DNA from 3 places in the Arthrobacter sp. Y3224198 genome. Region 1 is predicted to be linked to each of the others. Evidence: riboswitches for the same ligand, from Rfam matches in the RefSeq annotation. Region 1 holds a riboswitch; each other region holds the start of a gene.
What was found. A riboswitch is a leader RNA that binds a small molecule or an ion and turns the genes downstream of it on or off. The one in region 1 is predicted to bind S-adenosylmethionine.

Region 1 (6,832 bases):
ATCCCGCCCCAAGCCGGACACCGAATACATTCTGCCGTTGAAGTGGTCAACGGACCTCGGCCTCGACGAGCTGTGTGACTACCTGGCGATGCTGTCCGGCCATCTGCCGGTACTGGTGGTGGACGGCTCCGCGGAGGAACTCTTCGCTGCACACTCGCGTGTCTTTCCCCCGCCGGTCCGGCACTGCCGCCCCAAGCACCCGGAATGCCGCAACGGCAAAGTGGGCGGGGTCCTCACAGCGCTGGACCTGACGCAGGCCGGGCGCCTCATCATTGCCGACGACGACGTCCGCTACACCCCGGACGGATTAGCCCGGATCCTCGCACTGTTGGACGGCGCCGACGTCGTGCGCCCGCAGAACTACTTCCCCGCTCCGCTGCCGTGGCATGCGAAGTGGGACACCGCCCGGACCCTGGTGAACCGGGCCCTCGGCACCGACTACCCGGGGACCCTGGCGGTGCGGACCGAGGTGCTTCGACGCTCGGGCGGCTACAGCGGCGACGTCCTCTTCGAGAACCTCGAACTGCTGAGGACGGTGCGCGCGGCAGGCGGGACTGAGCTGAAGGCCAATGACCTCTTCGTGGCCCGGCTCCCCTGCACCACCGCCCATTTCTTCCGGCAGCGGGTCCGCCAGGCCTATGACGATTTCGCGCAGCCGCTGCGGCTGGCAGCCGAACTGGCGCTCCTGCCGGTGCTGCTGTGGTCCCTGCGCCGCCCCGTCCGGCTGCCGCTCATCGCCGGAGCCGCGGCCGCAGTCGCCGAATACGGCAGGCGCCGGCACGGCGGCACGCGGGTGTTCGGCCCGGCGGTGGCGCTGTGGGCACCCGTCTGGGTGGCCGAACGTGCGGCCTGCGTCTGGCTGGCGCTGGGGTGGCGGCTGCGCGGCGGAATCCCCTACTCCGGTTCACGGCTGGCGACGGCGGCACACTCGGTCGGTGCCCTCCGCCGCCGCCTGCGGCGCTGAACTGCCGTACCCTACTGCGGATGGGGAATACAGCTCACACCAGCGGCTACGTCGACGTGCCGCGGGCCCGGATCTACTGGGAAGCAACCGGCAACCCCGACGGTGTTCCCGTCCTGTACCTGCATGGCGGACCGGGCAGCTCCCTGGGTTCCGGCGGTTACCGTTCCCTGTATGACCCGGCCCGGTTCCGCATCATCGGCCTGGACCAACGCGGGTGCGGACGCAGCACCCCGGCGGCTCAAAACGACCTGGCGCACCTGCACCTGAACACCACGCAGCAGCTGATTTCCGACATTGATGCCCTCCGGAGCGAACTGGGGATCTCCCGCTGGATAGTCAGCGGAATTTCCTGGGGCAGCACGCTGGCCCTGGCCTACGCCCTGGCCCATCCGGACCGGGTGGCCGGACTTGCCCTGGCGGCAGTGACCACCACCAGCCGCGACGAGGTTGACTGGATCACCGGCGGCGTCGGGCGATTCTGCCCAGGGGCACTGGCGGAATTCACCGGTGAGGCCCGCGCATTGCCGGGAGAACGTGTTGTCACCGCCTATGCCCGGCGGCTGGCGGGGGCGGACCGGGCGGACGCACGTGCGGCGGCCCGGGCATGGGGCCGGTGGGAAGCCGCCGTCGCCGGCCTGGAACCTGGCACGCACGCCCGTAACCGCCTCGATGCTGGGGAGTTGATGTCCTTTGCCCTGCTGGTGACGCACTACTGGGCGCATGACGGTTTCCTGCCCGGCGGTAAAGCAATCCTCGCCCGCGTCAGGGAGCTGGACGGGATACCTGCGCATCTGATCCACGGGCGGAAAGACATGGGCAGCCCGGTGGCGACGGCCGAGACACTGCACAGCCGCTGGCCGTCCAGCCGGCTGACCGTGCTGGATGGTGAAGGCCATGTGGGCCCCCGCGCCTGGGGCGCCCTCTCGACCGCAGTGGCGGAGCTGGCGGGCAAACGGCAAGGCTAGCGACGCAGGACGGACCTGGCGGCACGGTTGCCCAATAACTGCGCCAGCTGCACCAGCACAATGATCACCGCCACCGCAGCCCAGGTAACCACCGGGTTGAACTGACGGTAGCCGTATTGGATGGCGAAGTTGCCCAGGCCTCCCCCGCCGACGTACCCGGCGACCGCCGACATGTCCACCAGTGCCACAAAAATGTACGTGTACCCCAGGATCAGCGGCCCCAGTGCTTCCGGAATGAGGATGGTGCCGATGATCCGCAGCCGGCCGGCACCCACAGACCGTGCAGCCTCCAGCACCCCGGGCTGGACCGTGAGCAGGTTCTGTTCCACAATCCGGCTGATCCCAAAGGCCGCGGCAAGCGAGAGGGTGAAAATGATGGCACTGTTGCCGATACCCGTGCCCGTCACCTGCCGCGCCAGCGGCTGCGCCGCGGCCAGGAAGATGATGAACGGGATCGGCCGGAACACGTTGACGAGGAAATTCAGCGTCCCGAAGACGGGTCGGTTGGCCAGGATGTTCCCGGTACGCGTGGTGTACAGGCCCAGGCCCAGCACGAGGCCGCCCAGCCCGCCGAAGAACAGGCTGAAGCCGACAATGTAGAGGGTTTCGTACGCCGCTTTCCACAGTTGCGGCGAGAGCGGAATAAGGTCATCCATGGTGTGCCGGCTCCGTTGCTTTGAGGCCGCCGACGGCGGCAAGTGCGGTATCGATTGCGTCGTCCGGGCCCTTGAGCGCCAGGGTGAGATGGCCGAAGGTGCGCCCGCCGACGTCGTTGATCCCGCCGTACACCAACTCGAAGCCCACCCCCGCGCGGGCCAGCTCCAGAAAGAGGGCATCTTGGGAGGTGTCGCCGTCCCGGAAGGAGAACGTGGCCAGGCGGCCTTCATGCCGGCTGCGCAGGGCGTCCAGTTCCTCTCCGGACGGCACACCGCGCACCACCGTGGACACGAACCGACGCGAGGACTCCTGCCGCGGTGCCGAAAAGACGTCGAAGACCGGCCCCTGTTCCACAATCCGCCCGCTGTCCATGACCGCCACCCGGTCCGCGAGCTTCCAAATCACATCCATCTCGTGCGTGATCACCACGATGGTGATGCCCAGTTCCCGGTTGACCCGGCGGAGCAGGGCCAGTACCTCCCGTGTGGTTTCCGGGTCCAATGCGGAGGTCGCCTCGTCCGCGAGCAGGATCTTTGGTGAGGCTGCAAGGGCCCGGGCAATGCCCACACGCTGCTTTTGCCCGCCGGACAGCTGTTCGGGATAGTTGTCCGCCTTGCCGGCCAGGCCCACGAACTCCAGCAGTTCATCCACCCGGGCGCTGATTGCGCTGCGGCTGTACCCGGCGACCCGCAGCGGATACGCCACGTTGCTCCTGACCGTCTTGGCGTTGAACAGGTTGAACTGCTGGAAGACCATGCCGATGTCCCGGCGCAGCTCCCGCAGCCGTCGCTCGGGCACCCCGGAGACGGTCCTGCCGTCCACGGTGATCTCTCCGGCGGTGCAGGCTTCCAGGCCGTTAATCAGCCGGACGAGTGTGCTCTTGCCGGCGCCCGAGTACCCGATGATGCCGAAGATCTCACCGGCCTCGATGTCCAGGCTGATGTCCGAGAGCGCAGTAAGCGGCGGCTCCCCCTTCCGGGCGGGCGCATAGGACTTGGTGACGTTGTGCAGCGAAATCAGCGGCATGGCCTAGCCCAGTGCACGGACGTCGGCTTCGACGTCCTTGAGTGAGGCCACCAGGTCCTCCGCAGGTACCTTGAGCAGCCGGGCGGTATTGCCGGAGGCCTTCTGCACGCCGTCATGCACGGCGGGAGTGTCCTGGTAAATCTCCACCAGGCGGCGGTAGGTCTCGTTGTCCTGTTCACCTGCCCTGGCGGCGAACACGTTGACGTAGGGAATTGCCCGGGGATCGGATGGGTCGTCCTGCGCGATGGCGTCCGCCGCTTTCAGCCCGGCATCCTCCACAAAGTCATTGTTGATGATGGCCGCCGCCACGTCCGGCAGGGAGGTGGGCGTCAGCGAGGCCTCCAGGGTAGTCACCTTGACCCGCGACCCGGACTCGTCAATATCGTCCAGGGTGGCGAAGGGACCACCCCCGTCCTTCAGGCTCAGCAGTCCGGCCGACTGCAGCACCAGGAGACCGCGTGCGAGGTTGCTTTCGTCATTGGGCACGGCCACGGTTGCCCCGTCCGGAATGTCCGCCACCGAGTCGTACTGGGTCGAATACAGCCCGAGCGGGTAGATGGCCGTGGAGCCCACCGGCACCAGGTCCTCGCCGCTGGAGACGTTGTAACGGGCGAGGTAGACCAGGTGCTGGAACTGGTTCAGGTCCAACTCGCCTTCGGTCAGTGCCGGATTGGGCTGGGTGTACTCGGCGAAGTCCACAATTTCCACGTCGATGCCGGCGTCCTCTGCTGCATCCGCGTAGGTGGTCCAATACGGGTCACTGGCACCAACCACACCGATGCGTACGGTCTCTTCGTCGCTTCCGGCAGCCTGGCCGCCGCAGCCGGCCGCAAAGGCAAGGAATGGAACAAGGGACAGGGAAAGAAGTTTTTGCGTGCGATTCACGGGCATTCCTTAAAGAATTGTTTATGGGCATGACAATTAGGCGCAGCAATACTGCGCGGAAAAGGCGGGCCGGAACCCGGTCGGTTGCCTAGGTTCTGCGGGGGTTGGGCATGCGCGTTTCCCTTGTCGATCGGGACGCAGCCGGCTGCGGGGCAGCCATGAGCGCCGTACTTGCCGGCGGACTGTTGTCCGACGGCCGAATCATCACCTGGAGCACCCCGCTACGACGAGAGGGTTGCTGTCCAGCCGGCCAGGGCCGATGGCTGGAACTCTTGATTGCTGACCCCAGATTATTGGGACGCATTTCTTTCCGTCAATGGCAAAACCGGAAAAGGTGAAATGTTTCCTTTTAATACGGATAACCGGCAACACCATTCCTGCTGCCTCCCGGGAGGGCCGGCGGTAGGCTTTGGGTATGGCCAGATACTTTGACGTCCACCCCGACAACCCGCAGCCGCGGTCCATCAACCAGATCGTGGACCTGGTCCGCTCCGGGGGCCTCATCGCCTACCCCACCGATTCCAGCTACGCCCTGGGCGTGCAGTTGGGAAACCGTGACGGGCTGGAGCGGATCCGGCAGATCCGGAAACTGGACGAGAAGCACCACTTCACCTTGGTCTGCCGGGACTTCGCCCAGCTGGGACAGTTCGTGCAGCTGGACAATTCGGTGTTCCGCAGCGTGAAGGCCGCCACCCCCGGCCGCTACACATTCATCCTGCCGGCCGTGAAGGAAGTCCCGCGCTGGCTGTCGCACCCCAAAAAGCGCACCGTGGGCGTACGGATTCCGGACAATGCGGTGGTGCAGGCCCTTCTGGACGGCCTGGGCGAACCGCTGCTCTCCAGCACATTGCTGCTGCCCGGTGATGAGGATCCGATGACCCAGGGCTGGGAAATCAAGGAACGGCTGGACCACCAGGTGGACGCCGTCATCGATTCCGGCTTCTGCGGACCGGATCTCACCACCGTGGTCGATTTTTCCGACGGTACCCCGGAAGTTGTCCGCCGGGGCACGGGAGATCCTTCGCCCTTTGAATAACCCGCCGGTGCGATAAGCCGCCGATGCTCCTGCCGCGCTTTGGATAGCCCGGTCCTCTGTTGACACCCTGCCTGCCGGTGCGGAGTGTGGCCCCGTCAAGGGGGACCACCAGCACCATCACTCGCAGGGGAATCCAACATGAAGAAGACGGCTTCGGCATTATCCACGGCGGTACTGAGCATCTGCGTCCTGGCAGGGTGCGGCATGACAGGCCTGCCCGCCACCGGCGGAACACCGCAACCCACCGGTTCGACCGGTCCCAGCGGGAGCCCGACCGGCTCCCCGAGCCCCACCTCCAGTCCGACATCCAGCTCAACCTCCAGCCCGACCTCCAGTCCCACGCCAAGCCCCACGGACGGCGGGGACAACAGCGACGACGAGTCCGTGAACGTCATCCTGATGGTGGGTGACGGAATGGGCACCGCCCAGCGCGACGCCATCCGCCTGGCCTCCGTGGGCCTGCAGGGGGAACTGGCCATGGACACCCTGCCCGAAGTGGGCCGGGTACACACCAATTCGGCCGATGAGGAAACCTTCGTCACCGATTCCGCGGCGGCGGCCACCGCCATGGCCACCGGGGTGAAGACCTACAACGGAGCCATCGGCACCAACCTGGACCGCGAACCCGTCACCACCGCTTTGGAAATTGCTGAAGGCCTGGGCAAATCAACCGGGCTGGTCACCACGAGCCAGGTCACCGACGCCACGCCCGCCGCATTCGGCTCGCACGTACTGGACCGCGACGAGCAGAGCGCAATCGCCGCGCAGTTCCTGCGCAGCTCCCACCCCGAAGTCATCCTGGGTGGCGGCGAGGATTACTGGTACCCGGAGGGCGACCCGGGCCGGTACCCGGACAACCCGGCCGAGGACGAGTCCGAGCAGAGCGCCGGCACCGAAGGGAACCTGGTGGAAGAGGCCCAGGACCAGGGCTACGAATACGTCTGGGACCTCCCCGGCCTGCAGGCCGCGCAGGGAGAACGGCTGCTGGGCCTGTTCGCCAACGAGGAAATGTTCCAGTACGGCGACGACGTCGAGGAAACCTACAATCCCGCCGTTCCGCTGACGGAAATGACGCAGAAGGCCCTGGACGTGCTGGACGGCAACCAGTCGGACAACGGCTTTTTCCTGATGGTGGAAGAAGAAGGCATTGACGCTTTCAGCCACGTCAACAACGGTGCCCTCACCATCGAGTCCGGCATCGAATTTGACCGGTCCGTTGCCCTGGCCAGGGAGTACGCCGAACAGGACGGCAACACGCTGCTCATCACGGTGGGCGACCACCAAACCGGCGGGATGACC
Region 2 (6,832 bases), on a different contig from region 1:
GCCTTCCCGGTGCGCCTCGGACAGGACGGGGCCGGCTTTCAGTCCTGCGAACCCGCTTTCCGTGACGGCGACGTCGGTGGCTCCGCCGTCGCCGTCGTCGGCCGGGGTCAACTCAAAGCTCACCACGGTGTGTGCTTCCCAGTCCGGGGACGTCCACCGGAAGGACAGGAGCTTCTCCGGGGCTACGGCCAGGACGGTTCCCTTGGCGGTGTGCTCCACTCCGTCTTCCATCCACCGTTCCTGCAGCGGGGCGCCGGGGTGGGGCGCGAAGTCCATGTCCGGCCACCAGGCGGCCCGGTTGTCCACGAGTGTGTGCCAGAGGGTCTCCGGTGTGCAGCGGGCCCGTCCCTGCAGATGAATCCGGTCAGTCATGCCCAAAGTTTTCCCACGGATTCCCGCCACAGGCAAGGGAAGCGCCCTGTTAGCCGCCGGCCGGAGTTGGTATAGCTGGGTTCCGGCCTATTTAAAGGAGCACTCATGCCCGCAGTATCCAACCGGTTCCCGGCCGGCGCCCCGTGCTGGGCGGATCTTGCCAGCTCCGATCCACAGCGTGCCCGGGAGTTTTATTCGGGATTGCTTGGCTGGGAAGCTGCGGAGTCCGCCCAGGAGCCCGGCGGCTATGTGGATTTCCTGCACCGTGGAGCCGTCGTGGCCGGAATGATGCCCAACTCGCCCGAGACCGCCTTCCCGGACACGTGGACGGTCTATCTGGCTTCCGCGGATGCCGCCGGATCCGCCGATGCGGCCGCCGCAGCGGGCGGGCAGGTGATGCTGGATCCGCTGGTCATCCGGGACAAGGGCACCTCGGCGATGCTGGGCGATCCCAGCGGCGGCACTATCGGCATCTGGCAGCCACAGGCCCATCCCGGCTTCGGCCGGATCGATGAAGCCGGGGCGCCGGTCTGGTACGAGCTGCTGACGGGGAACTATCCCGCCGCCCTGGCGTTCTACCGCGAGGTGTTCGGCTGGGAGACGGAGGTGCTGGCGGACAGCAGCGAGTTCCGGTACACCACGGTGCAAAGCAACGGCCGGCCGGTGGCAGGGGTCATGGACGGTGTCACGGACCTGCCCGAGGGGGTGCCCTCGCATTGGGAGCTCTACTTCGGGCACACGGATGTGGACGCCGCCGCTGATCTCGCCGAACAGCTGGGCGGATCCGTGCTCACTCCACCCGAGGACTCCCCCTACGGCCGGATGGTCCAACTGGCCGATCCGACCGGGGCTTCCTTCTGGCTGATGGAAGCCGAGGCCGGTTAGCGGTCCCCGGTTTGGCGTCGCGCTCAAGACCCGGGGCCCGGGCCCCGGGTCCCGGGTCCCGGGTCCGGGGTTCGCTCAGGCGAAGAACGCCGCCCGCAGCGGCCCGGCGATCTCCTGTACGTGGGTCAGGAACCCGTCATGCCCGATCGGTGCCCGGATCAGGTGCACCTGGGTTCCCCGCGGCAGGGCGGCCGCGAGGTCCGCCGACTGCTGGGGGAAATACAACCGATCCGATTCAACTGCGGCAATAAAGCATTCTGCCGTCACGGCCGCCAGGGCCTGCCGCAGCGACCCGCGTCCCCGCGCGACGTCGTGCCCGGCCAGTGCCTCGGTGAGGACCAGATAGGTGTTCGCGTCGAAGCGGTCCACCAGCTTGTCCGCCTGGTGGTCCAGGTAGCTTTCCACAGCGTACCGGCCCCGCTCCGCCGGGAGCACGGCACCGAACGGGTCCTCTGACCCCTGCGGGCCGCGGCCGAACCGGTACTCCAGTTCCGGTTCGGAACGGTACGTGATGTGGGCAATCCGCCGGGCCAGGCCGAGCCCGGCCAGCGGCGGCACACCGTTGTAGTAGTCGCCGCCGCTGAAGTCCGGATCCAGCCGGATGGCGGCCAGCTGGGTCTGGGCAAAGGCGATCTGCTCCGCGGTGCTCGCCGCCGTCGCCGCAATCACTGCACAACGTCGAACCCGGGCCGGCTCGGTCACCGCCCATTCAAGCGCCCGTGCCCCCCCGAGCGAACCGCCGAGGACGGCATGCCAGGCGCCAATGCCGAGGAGGTCGGCCAGCCGGGCTTCGGCACGCACCGCATCACGGATGGTGACCAGGGGAAAGCGCGATCCCCAGGGCAGGCCCTGCGGATCAAGGGAGGACGGACCGGTGGAACCGTAGCAGCCGCCCAGCATGTTCGCCGCCACTACGAAAAAGCGGTTCGTGTCCACGGTTTTCCCCGGACCCACCAGGTCATCCCACCAGCCGGGTTCGTCCGTATCCCCCTGCGCCACGTGGGTGCTGCCGGTTAGGGCGTGCGCGATGAAGACGGCGTTACCGGCATCGGCATCAAGCCGGCCCCAGGTTTCGTAGCCGAGGACGACGTCGGGCAGGTAGCCGCCGGTTTCCAGGTCGAGTCCGCCGATGGAGGCGTACTGCAGCACCCCGTCCCGGTCGGTGACGGGGTGCTGCGGAGCAGAGTGACGGATTGTCACGCGGACCCCTAGGCTCCCTTGGCGGCCCGGAAGCCGGCGTCGAGGTCCGCAAGGATGTCATCGATATGCTCGATGCCCACGGACAGCCGCACCAGCCCCGGGCTGACACCGGCGGCCAGCTGTGCCTCGGCGCCGAGCTGGCTGTGCGTGGTCGACGCCGGGTGGATCACCAGCGAGCGCACGTCCCCCACGTTGGCCACATGGGAATGCAGCTCCAGGCCGTCCACAAAACGCTTCCCGGCCTCCACACCGCCCTCAATTTCGAAGGAAACAATCGCGCCGGTGCCGCGCGGACCGTATGTGCGTCCGCGTTCGAACCAGGGACTGGACTCCAGGCCGGCGTACGCAACCGAGAGCACGTCGTCGTGGTTTTCAAGCCAGTTGGCGACGGCGACGGCGTTGGCCACGTGCCGCTCCACGCGCAGGCTCAGGGTCTCCAACCCCTGGGCAATCAGGAACGCGTTGAACGGGGAAACCGCCGAGCCGAGATCGCGCAGCAGTTGCACGCGTGCCTTCAGGATGTAGGCCAGGTTGGCGCCCAGCGCACCGTTGACCCCCAGGTCGCGGGCGTAGACCAGCCCGTTGTAGCTCTCATCCGGGGTGTTGAAGCCGGGGAACTTCTCCGGGTCGGCGGCGAAGTCGAAGTTGCCCGAGTCCACGATTACGCCGGCAATGGAGGTTCCGTGCCCGCCCAGGTACTTGGTGGCTGAATGCACCACAATGTCCGCGCCCCATTCGATGGGACGGATCAGGTACGGCGTTGCCAGGGTGTTGTCCACGATCAGGGGGATGCCGGCGTCGTGGGCAATGGCGCTGATGCCCTCGAGGTCCAGCACGTCCTGGCGCGGGTTGGAGACTACCTCGCCGAAGAACGCCTTGGTATTGGGCCGGACCGCCGCCCGCCACTGCTCCAGGTCATCCGGGTCCTGCACAAAGGTGGTGTCGATGCCGAATTTCTTCAGCGTGTGCCGAAGCAGGTTGTAGGTGCCGCCGTAGAGGCTGGGGCTCGCCACAATGTGGTCGCCGGCGGCGGCCACGTTCAACAGCGCGAACGTTTCCGCGGCCTGTCCGGACGCCAGCAGCAGCGCCCCGACGCCGCCCTCCAGCGAGGCGATCCGGTTCTCCACCGCTTCCTGCGTGGGGTTGCCGATCCGGGTGTAGATCGGTTCCAGTTCCGCCAGGGCGAACCGATTGGCGGCTGCCTCGGCGCTGGGGAAGACGAAGGACGATGTCTGATAGATCGGCAGGGCACGGGCGCCGGTTACAGCGTCGGGCTCCTGTCCAACGTGGATCTGGCGGGTTTCAAATGACCAATCTGCACTCATGATGCTCCCTCAAACCAGGGGCCGCACAGCACCAGCCGGAACATCCGGGTACGCCGGATGGTTCGCCGGATAATCACCGGACTTCCAGTGGGGCTGTGGGACCCGCGCTTGCCGAACGCCCTTTTGGCGTCCAGCCAGGTCTTCACCCGGGGCACCCCACCGCGGTTGGAGGGTTGCCGGCCAGCAAGCCGGGGCTATCTGCTGGCACTCATGACCTGCACCAATAGAAACCGATCCCGGGACCAAGCGCAACCTTCATGACTTTCCGTGAAAAAGGCGGCCGTCCCGGGAACGGATTTGCGGTTCCGTGCTGCCTTCTTCGGTGGTTAGGCTTCCCTTAGTCGAGACCGCGGTCACAACGTGCCACAATGAGCCGCATGCGCTTGGATCATGTCTCTTACGCCTGTGAATCTGACGGTCTTTTGGCCACCACCGAGAGGATTGCTGCCGCTCTCGGCGCCGACTTCGTAAAGGGTGGTGTCCACCCCCGGTTCGGTACCCGCAATATGATCCTGCCCCTGGCCAACAACCAATATGTCGAGATTGTCGAGGTCCTGAACCACCCGGCGTCGGACAAGGCCCCCTTCGGCCAGGCCGTCCGCCAGCGCTCCGAATCCGGCGGCGGCTGGATGGGCTGGTGCGTGGCCGTGGATGACCTCTCCCCGTTCGAGCAACGGCTCGGCCGTTCCTCCGTCCCGGGCAACCGCAAGTTCCCGGACGGCCAGGAGCTGACCTGGCAGCAGATCGGCATCAACGGCCTGATCGCCGACCCGCAGGTGCCGTACCTGCTGCGCTGGGATGACGGCACCGAAGCGCTGCACCCGTCCAACGCCATCCCCGGGATGCCCGGTCTGGTGAAGCTGAGCTCGCTGACCATCGCCGGTTCCGCCGCACGGGTCAGCGACTGGCTGGGCCACCCCGTGGAGGAGCCGCTGGACGGTGTCGGGGTCACTTGGATCGCCCCCGCGGGGACACCGGGCCTCATGTCGGTCACCTTCGACACCGCCAAGGGCCCGGTCGAGATCTAGTTCCGGGGTTTTTGCTGCCGGTTAGGGTTTCTGCTGCCGGTTAGGGAAATCCCTCCGCCGCAAACCGGCAGGGATTTCCCAAACCGGCAGCGTTTTGCACAAACCGGAGCTTTCCCCATAACGACCGGGTTATCCACAAAGCAGGTTCCCGCCCTCGCTGTCTGGCTGCTGCATCTCCAGCCTTAGGGCATGGATCCCGAACTGATTTATGCCGCCGACGCCGATACTTACGGCGCCGGGCGCCGTGCCCTTTCCATGCGATGCCGAATAGGCGACCTGGTCCGCCTTCGCCCCGGGGTCTACGTCGCCGCCGGATCGTGGCAGCAGATGCCGGCCTGGGAACGTGAACGGACCCGGATCCGCGCGGCCTCACAGCAAGTGCCGGGACAGCGTGTCCTGATCCAGCAGTCTGCTGCCGTGATTTGGGGGCTGCCAGTTATCGGAACGTCGCCAGACATTCTGCTGCTGGGCTCCTCCACCTCACATGGCCGGTGCCGTGGCGGCCTCCGCTGGACCCATCGCCACCTGCTGGAGCCGGTGGAAACGTTCGACGGCATGCTGCTGACCTCCCGGGCGCAGACCGTGCTGGACATGGCTGCCTACCTCGACTTCGAGCATGCGGTTCCGGCCATGGACCATGTGCTGCGCCCGGATGTTGCCCACGGGCTGCCCCCACTGAGCAAAGAGCTCCTGCGGGACCTGGCACAAAGGGTGCCGTTCCGCAGCAAACAGGCAAAGGCCCGCCGGGTTATCGACTTTGCCGATGCCCTTTCCGAATCCGCCGGCGAATCCTATTCCCGCGCCGTACTGCGCCGTTTTGGATTTCCTGCCCCGGAACTCCAGCACGGGTTCAGTACTCCGGCGGGGCGCTTCCGGTCAGATTTTTATTGGAAGGACCAGATGCTGGTGGGGGAATTCGACGGCGCGGTGAAATACGGAGCAAACGGCTCTGCGCTGTCGCCCTCATGGGACACCCTCACCCAGGAAAAACGGAGGGAAGACGCCATCCGTGCCGCCGGGGTCGGGTTTGTCCGCTGGACTTGGACCGACATACGCCGACCGCCCGAGCATCCGGAAAGTCTCGTGAGCCGATTGGTGGCAGCCGGACTGCCGCGTGCCGGCCGCCTGCGGTGAATCTGCTGCCGGTTAGGGGTTCTGCTGCCGGTTTGGGAAATCCCTCCGCTGCAAACCGGCAGGGATTTCCCAAACCAGCAGCGAAGTGGACAAACCGGCAGCAGAACCGTCAGGACGCAGCGCGGATCAGACGGACATTGAGTTCCCGCACCGTCCCGGCGTCGATCTTCAGCACGGCCCGGTCATAGGTGAGCAGCCCGTTGTCCTCGTCCTCGACGTCGCTCAGCTGCGTGTAGACCGCCGCAGCCAATCCCCGGGCCACCGCCGGTTCGATCTGGCGCAGCATCAGCCGCCGGTAGGCCCGCTTCAACGCGGCACGGGTACGGAAACTCCGGTAGCCGTACTCCTTGTCGTTGAAGGTGTGGCCGGGGATGCGCAGGCTGTATCCGCCGTATTCGGACAGGACGACGGCGCGGCCGCCGCGCAGCCAGCCCTTGCGCAGCCGGAACGGCACAAAGTAGACGTGCACGCTCTTGAGGTCTCCCCCGCCCTGGTCATGCCAGCCGCTGGCATGGTCGACGGTGCGGGTCGGATCCAGCCGGCGGAGCTGCTCGGTGACGGAGTTGGCGTCGAACTGGCCCCAGCCCTCGTTGAAGGGAACCCAGACGGCAAGGGAGACCGTGTTCTGCAGCAGTTCCACAGTCCCGCGCAGTTCGGCCAGGAACTCTGCACGGCCGTCTGCATCGTCGCGGCCGAAGGCCAGATAAGCGTTGTCACGTCGGCGGGGTGCGCCCAGGGCGGGGGCCGTCACCACCGAGTGCCGGTAGCTGGTGCCGCCGTTGACCATGTCCTGCCAGACCAGAATGCCCAGCCTGTCGCAGTGGTAGTACCAACGCAGCGGCTCGATCTTGATGTGCTTGCGCAGCATATTGAAGCCCAGATCCTTCG
Region 3 (6,832 bases), on a different contig from region 1:
GGCATCGATGTTGCTGTTGCCACCTCTTTGGTTGGCGCGTACGGCGGTGGCGTTTACCTTTCCACCATTCTCGGCGCTTGGCTGGCCGACCGCGTGCTCGGCTCCGAGCGGGTCCTCTTCTACTCCGCAGCCATAGTCGTACTCGGCCACATTTCCCTGGCCGTACTTCCGGGTGCCGCGGGACTGGCTGCCGGCCTGATCCTCATTGCACTGGGCTCGGGCGGCGTCAAGGCCAACGCCACGTCGCTGGTTGGAACCCTGTACTCCGAGAAGGATGAACGGCGCGACGCCGGTTTCTCCCTCTTCTACATGGGCATCAACCTGGGCGCCCTGGTGGGCCCCCTCCTCACCGGCCTGCTCCAGGTCCGCCTCGGCTTCCACTACGGCTTCGGCCTTGCCGCAATCGGCATGGCCATCGGCCTGGTCCAGTACGGCCTCACGCGCAAATACCTGCCGGAAGCCGCGCATGAAGTAGCCAACCCGCTGCCCAAGCAGCAGTACCTCAAGGTCGGCGTGTACACCGTTGCCGCCCTGGTGGTGATTGTCCTGGCCGTGGTGTTCGGACTCCTGACCGCCACGAACCTCGCCGTGGTGATGGCCGCAGTGGCCATCCTGGCCGCGGTTGCCTACTTCGTCATCATCCTGGGCAGCAAGAAGGTCAACCAGGTGGAACGGCGCCGGGTGTTCTCCTTTATGCCGCTGTTCATTGCCAGCGCCGCCTTCTGGGCCCTGTTCCAGCAGCAGTTCACCGTGGTGGCGCTGTACGCCGACACGTCCCTGGACCGCACCATCTTCGGCTGGACCATGCCGCCGAGCTGGGTGCAGTCGATCAACCCGATCTTCATCATCATCTTCGCGGCCGTCTTCGCTGCGGTCTGGACCAAGCTGGGCGACCGGCAGCCGTCCTCGCCGCTGAAGTTCGCACTGGGCCTTGCCGTCATGGGCCTGGCGTTCCTCGCCTTCATTCCGTTCTCCGGCGGCGGCGCCAACAGCACCCCGCTGCTGGCCCTGGTCGGCATCCTGCTGCTGTTCACCTTCGCGGAACTCTTCATCTCCCCGATCGGCCTGTCCGTGGCCACCAAACTGGCCCCGGAGGTCTTCCGGACCCAGATGGTTGCCCTGTTCTTCCTCTCGGTTTCCCTGGGCACCACCCTTGCGGGCTGGCTGGCTCAATTCTACAACCCCGACACCGAGGTCAGTTACTTCCTGTTCAGCGGCGGAACCGCCATTGTCCTGGGCATCGCCCTGGCAGCGGCGACCCCGGCCATCAAGAAGCTGATGAGCGGCGTTCGCTAGCAAGCACGGCACGATACCCTCCACAGGGCGGCAGCACCGGAAAACCCGGAGCTGCCGCCCTTTTTGCTTTTCGTCATGTGCTTGGTGGGGACGGCACGGCGTGGTTAGGATGGCACCAGCTTCAGGAGACACGGCCGCCAAGCTCCGACTTGGCCGTGCACCAACCCCATGCTTCACGGGTGGTTCGGATGACGAAGCGGCCTGCACCGCCCTTCAGGGCATCCGGTGCAGGCAAGAGCACACGATCCCCGAGGATTCCCATGCGCAAAAGCACCGACCGTATCCTGACCACCCACGCCGGTTCACTCCCCCGCACACCCGAACTGCTCGCCGCCAATGCGGCCAGGGACGCCAACCCCGCGGACACCGCCGGCTATGAACAGCTGCTGCGGGATGCCGTAGCCGACCTGGTGCGGCGCCAGCAGGAGGCCGGCATCGATATCCCGAACGACGGCGAGTACGGGCACGCGATGTCCGCCGAGGTGGATTACGGGGCCTGGTGGTCCTACTCCTTCGCCCGGCTGAGCGGCCTGAGTGTGGCTGAAACGGGCATCTGGGACATGGAGCCGGTCCGTTCGGAACCGGGCAAGGTTGTTCTGACCAGCTTCGGTGACCGCCGCGACCGGGTCCGTTTCCGCGAGGCCTACACAGACCCGTCGTCGGGCATCACCACGGGCGCGCAGAAGGTTTTCCCGAAAGTCACCGGCAAAGTGGAATACACCGGGTACGACGCCGTGGCGGGAGATATTGCCAACCTCAAGGCAGGCCTGGTCGGGGCGGGCCTGTCGGAGGGCTTCCTGGCCTCCCTTTCGCCGGGCTCCTGCTCCCGGATCGCCAACGAGTACTACTCCACGGAGGAAGAGTTCATCTACGCGTGCGCCGATGCCATGCGCGAGGAGTACAAGGCGATCGTCGACGCCGGACTGATTGTGCAGATCGATGACCCCTCGATTGCCGAGAACTGGGACCAGATCAACCCGGAACCGTCGGTTCAGGATTACCTGCGGTTCACCCGGATCCGGGTGGAGGCCCTGAATTACGCCCTGCGCGGGCTGCCGGAGGAACAGATCCGCTTTCACCTGTGCTGGGGTTCCTGGCACGGCCCGCACACCACCGACATCGAGTTCCGCCACCTCGTGGACACCCTGCTGAGCATCAACGCCGGCGGCTACAGCTTCGAAGCCGGCAATGTCCGGCACGAGCACGAATGGCGGGTGTGGGAAGACACCAAGCTGCCGGACGGGAAAGTGATTATCCCCGGCGTCGTTTCCCATGCCACCAACGTGGTGGAGCATCCGGATCTGGTGGCGGACCGGATTGAGCGTTTCGCCCGGCTGGTGGGACGGGAGAACGTTATTGCCTCAACCGACTGCGGGCTGGGCGGCCGGGTGCATCCCCAGATTGCGGCTGCCAAGCTTGAGGCGCTCGGTGAGGGCGCCCGGCGGGCCAGCAACCGGCTTTGGTAGGTCCGGACCTAACCGTGCGGACCGCTGTTGGACTACAGTGGAAACCGTAAGGTTACTGATGGTTTGGAGCAAGGGAGGACGCAGTGGCAAAGACAGACAAGCCGGCGGAATCGTCGAATCCGATTGAGAACGCCGTGGAGAACCTCATGCAGACCTCGGAGGAGGTTCCGGACGGCAGCGGCAGCCAGGACCACTCCGATCCGCGCACCGAGGTGCACTCCAACCTTGCGCAGGGCCTGAATTCCGACAACGAGAACTTCAAGGCCAATCACAAGGACCAGTAGCACCTGCTGCGGGGAGGGAAACCTTCCCGCAGCTGCTTTTAAGGCGGCCGTTCGCTGCTATCCGTCCAGCCCGGCGCTGGTCAGTGCCAGCATCCCGGCGGCCGCGGCCAGCAGCCCCAGCGAAGACATGAAGTTGAAGATGGTTCCCGCTGCCTGCGGCCGGCCGTGGCCGAAATGGACGGCGGCGGCGCACCATGCCGCCGCGAACATCAGCACGGGCAGGATCCCGCCGGTAAACCCGGCCGCGTTTTCGGCCCACTCCGGCAGGTGAAACGCCGTCCGCTGACTCCAGGCGAACCAGAACACCGGGGACGCACAGAGGCAGGCAAGGTTCAGCACCACCATGCCCGTGCGGGTGCCCCGGCGCATCCCGGGGCGCCGGACCGTTACCGGAGCTGCTCCTGCCGCCATGGTGCCCCCTTCCTGCCGCCCCCGCTGCTGTCGGATAGAGCATACGGCCCCGGCGCCGGGATTTACGCGTAGGGGTCCGTCTGCCGTCCCCGCCGTTTCTTTGGCATGCTTAGGGGTATGTCTAATCGTGCAGGAAAACCAGCCGAACCTTCCGACCTTGTAGATCTCACAGCGCTGTTGGACGCCTATTACGACGTCGCGCCGGACCCTTCCAACGTTGCGCAGCGCGTTGCTTTCGGTACCTCCGGACACCGGGGATCTTCCCTGAACGGTGCCTTCAATGAACAGCACATTGCGGCCATCACCCAGGCGATCGTCGAGTACCGCACCTCGGCGGGCATTACCGGGCCGCTGTTCATGGGCAAGGACACCCACGGCCTGTCCGAGCCGGCGCAGAACACCGCCCTGGAGGTCCTGGCCGCCAACGGCGTGAACGTGCTGATCGACGCACGGAACGGTTTCACCCCCACGCCCGCCGTCAGCCACGCGATCCTGAAGTACAACGCCTCGCGGACGGACCAGGCAGACGGCATTGTGGTGACGCCGTCGCACAATCCGCCTTCCGACGGCGGGTTCAAGTACAACCCGCCCACGGGCGGTCCCGCCGGTTCGGACATCACCAACTGGATCGCGGACCGCGCCAACCAGCTGCTTGTTGCCGGCCTGGAGGGCGTGAAGCGGATTCCCCTGGGCGAAGCGCGGCTGGCCGACTCGGTGGGCACCTATGACTTCATGCAGAACTACGTCGAGGACCTCCCCTCGGTCCTGAACCTGGATGCCATCCGCAACGCCGGCCTGCACATCGGGGCGGATCCCCTGGGCGGCGCCTCCGTGGACTACTGGGGTGCCATTGCCGAACGGCACCGGCTGAATCTGACCGTGGTGAATCCCAATGTCGACCCGCAGTGGGCCTTTATGACCCTGGACTGGGACGAGAAGATCCGTATGGACTGCTCCTCGCCGTACGCCATGGCCTCCCTGATTGCCCGGGCGGACCGGTACGACATTGCCACCGGCAACGACGCCGACGCAGACCGCCACGGCATCGTTACCCCCGACGGCGGGCTGATGAATCCGAACCACTACCTCGCCACCGCCATCGACTACCTGTACCGCAACCGCTCCGGCTGGAGCGCGGACGCCATGGTGGGCAAGACGCTGGTCTCCTCCTCCATGATCGACCGGGTGACCGCCGACCTCGGCCGGGTCCTGATGGAGGTGCCCGTCGGCTTCAAGTGGTTTGTGCCCGGCCTGCTCTCCGGTGAAACGGCCTTCGGCGGCGAGGAATCCGCCGGTGCCTCCTTCCTGCGGATGGACGCGACGCCGTGGAGCACCGACAAGGACGGCCTCCTGCTCGCGCTGCTGGCCTCCGAAATGACGGCCGTCACCGGCAAGACCCCCTCGCAGCGGTACCGCGAGCTCACCAACCGGTTTGGCGATCCGGAGTACGCCCGCGTGGATGCTCCCGCCACCAGGGAACAGAAGGCAGCGCTGGCCAAGCTCTCGCCGTCGGACGTCACCGCCACCACCCTGGCCGGCGAGGAGATCACCGCCCGCCTCACGGAGGCACCCGGCAACGGAGCGCCCGTCGGCGGACTGAAGGTAACCACCGAGAACGCATGGTTTGCCGCCCGGCCCTCCGGCACCGAGGACGTCTACAAGATCTACGCCGAGTCCTTTAAGGGCGAGGAGCATCTGCACCAGGTCCAGGCCGAGGCCAAGGCCATTGTGGACGGCGTGATTTCCTAGGAAGCAACCGCACAAAAGAGGTGCACGGCCCGGCGGGCGGTGCACCTCTTTTGGGTTTCGGGCCTGCCCTAGAGCAGCCGCCGGAGGATCTGCTTCTTCACCCCGTTGTAGGGCGGGTACGCGAACCGGAGCGTGTCCAGCAGGGTTCCCTTGGTGAAGACCGGACGCAGCTGGCTGAACGTGTCGAAGGTGTACTTGCCGTGGTACGCCCCGGTTCCGCTGGCGCCGGCGCCGCCGAAGGGCAGTCCCGGCACGGCCAGCTGCACGGTGCTGGCATTGTGGTTGATGCTGCCGGCACGCACCCCTGCTTCAAACGCCTGCCGGGCAGGCGCCGAATTGGTGTAGAGGTAGGCCGAAAGCGGCACCGGGCGGGCATTGATGAACTCCATCGCCTCATCCAGGTCCTTCACTGTCAGCACGGGCAGGATGGGCCCGAAAATCTCCTCCTGCATCACCGGCGAGCCCGGATCCACATCCGTGAGGATGGTGGGCTCGAGGTACAGCGAGGCCCGGTCGCTGCGCCCGCCGGCCAGCACGGTGCCGCTCTCCAGCAGCCCCACCAGGCGCTCCCAGTGCTGTTCGTTGACAATCCGCCCGAAGTCCTTGCTCTTGGACGGATCCTTGCCGAACAGCTCCGCCACCGCTTTGACGAGGTGCTTCTGCAGCGCCGGAGCGGCTTCCTCTGTGACGAGCACATAATCCGGCGCCACGCAGGTCTGCCCGGCGTTGAGCAGCTTGCCGAACACCAGCCGGCGGGCCACGCCGGCCCAGTTGCCGTCCAGCACCACGGCCGGGGACTTGCCGCCCAGTTCCAGGGTGACCGGTGTCAGGTGCTCGGCGGCGGCCTGCAGGACAATCCGCCCAACCCGCTCGCCGCCGGTGAAGAAGATCGAGTCGAAACGTTCCTTCAGCAGCGCGGTGCTGGTTTCCTGTCCGCCCTGGACCACGGCCACGGCGTCGGCATCCAGGTAGCGGGGCACCAGTTCCGCCAGCGCGGCCGATGTCGCCGGGGCCAGTTCGCTGGGCTTGAGCACCGCAGCGTTGCCCGCGGCCAGGGCACCGACCAGCGGGGCCAGCACCAGCTGCACGGGATAGTTCCAGGGACCGATGATCAGCACCACGCCCAGCGGCTGCGGCTGGGTCTTGGCCGACGCCGGCATCAGGCCAAGCGGTACCGGAACCCGCCGGCTGCGCGTCCACTTGTCCAGGTGCTTGAGTGCGTGCTCAGCCTCGGCCCGTACCAGCGACAGTTCGGTCACATAGCTTTCGAGCGGGTTCTTGCCCAGGTCCGCGGCCAGGGCGTCGGAGAGCTGCTGCTCGCTTTCACGGAACAGCCGGATGAGTCCTTCCAGCTGGGCGCGCCGCCACGCCAGCGGGCGGGTGCGGCCGGAGGCATATGCCTTCCGGACCCGCTCCAGCACCACCGGTACCGTTGCTCCGGTTCCGGCAGGCGTGCCGGAGTCGGAAGAGAAGGCGGAAACCATTTCACTCATGCCTTGCCGGCTTCCTTCGGCTCGACGGCCGGTTTGCGGCCGGTGAAGTGGTCCATGGACTGGTAGACCTTGAACACCCGTCCGGCCACCACATCCCAGGCGGGCTGCGGCAGCACGTTGCGCAGTGCGCTGC

Region 2: another riboswitch for S-adenosylmethionine. It lies ahead of AC5RUF_RS12400 (bifunctional o-acetylhomoserine/o-acetylserine sulfhydrylase); the one in region 1 lies ahead of AC5RUF_RS07615 (MetQ/NlpA family ABC transporter substrate-binding protein).
Region 3: another riboswitch for S-adenosylmethionine. It lies ahead of AC5RUF_RS05410 (cobalamin-independent methionine synthase II family protein); the one in region 1 lies ahead of AC5RUF_RS07615 (MetQ/NlpA family ABC transporter substrate-binding protein).

Annotation. Positions count from the first base shown of each region.
Region 1 covers NZ_JBNHFG010000010.1:27,330-34,161, reverse strand. Annotated here, with positions in the region: gene AC5RUF_RS07635 (glycosyltransferase family 2 protein) at 1-964, shown strand, start outside; gene AC5RUF_RS07630 (alpha/beta fold hydrolase) at 985-1,929, shown strand; gene AC5RUF_RS07625 (methionine ABC transporter permease) at 1,926-2,585, opposite strand; gene AC5RUF_RS07620 (methionine ABC transporter ATP-binding protein) at 2,578-3,612, opposite strand; gene AC5RUF_RS07615 (MetQ/NlpA family ABC transporter substrate-binding protein) at 3,616-4,503, opposite strand; SAM riboswitch class IV at 4,660-4,775, opposite strand; gene AC5RUF_RS07610 (L-threonylcarbamoyladenylate synthase) at 4,913-5,533, shown strand; gene AC5RUF_RS07605 (alkaline phosphatase) at 5,672-6,832, shown strand, end outside.
Region 2 covers NZ_JBNHFG010000023.1:29,664-36,495, forward strand. Annotated here, with positions in the region: gene AC5RUF_RS12385 (SRPBCC family protein) at 1-372, opposite strand, end outside; gene AC5RUF_RS12390 (VOC family protein) at 478-1,257, shown strand; gene metX (homoserine O-acetyltransferase MetX) at 1,333-2,457, opposite strand; gene AC5RUF_RS12400 (bifunctional o-acetylhomoserine/o-acetylserine sulfhydrylase) at 2,466-3,782, opposite strand; SAM riboswitch class IV at 3,882-3,998, opposite strand; gene AC5RUF_RS12405 (VOC family protein) at 4,160-4,810, shown strand; gene AC5RUF_RS12410 (putative endonuclease domain-containing protein) at 5,000-5,944, shown strand; gene AC5RUF_RS12415 (glycoside hydrolase family 2 protein) at 6,054-6,832, opposite strand, start outside.
Region 3 covers NZ_JBNHFG010000006.1:117,652-124,483, reverse strand. Annotated here, with positions in the region: gene AC5RUF_RS05415 (peptide MFS transporter) at 1-1,296, shown strand, start outside; SAM riboswitch class IV at 1,416-1,540, shown strand; gene AC5RUF_RS05410 (cobalamin-independent methionine synthase II family protein) at 1,557-2,762, shown strand; gene AC5RUF_RS05405 (hypothetical protein) at 2,846-3,046, shown strand; gene AC5RUF_RS05400 (hypothetical protein) at 3,104-3,457, opposite strand; gene pgm (phosphoglucomutase (alpha-D-glucose-1,6-bisphosphate-dependent)) at 3,575-5,206, shown strand; gene AC5RUF_RS05390 (aldehyde dehydrogenase family protein) at 5,275-6,699, opposite strand; gene AC5RUF_RS05385 (SDR family NAD(P)-dependent oxidoreductase) at 6,696-6,832, opposite strand, start outside.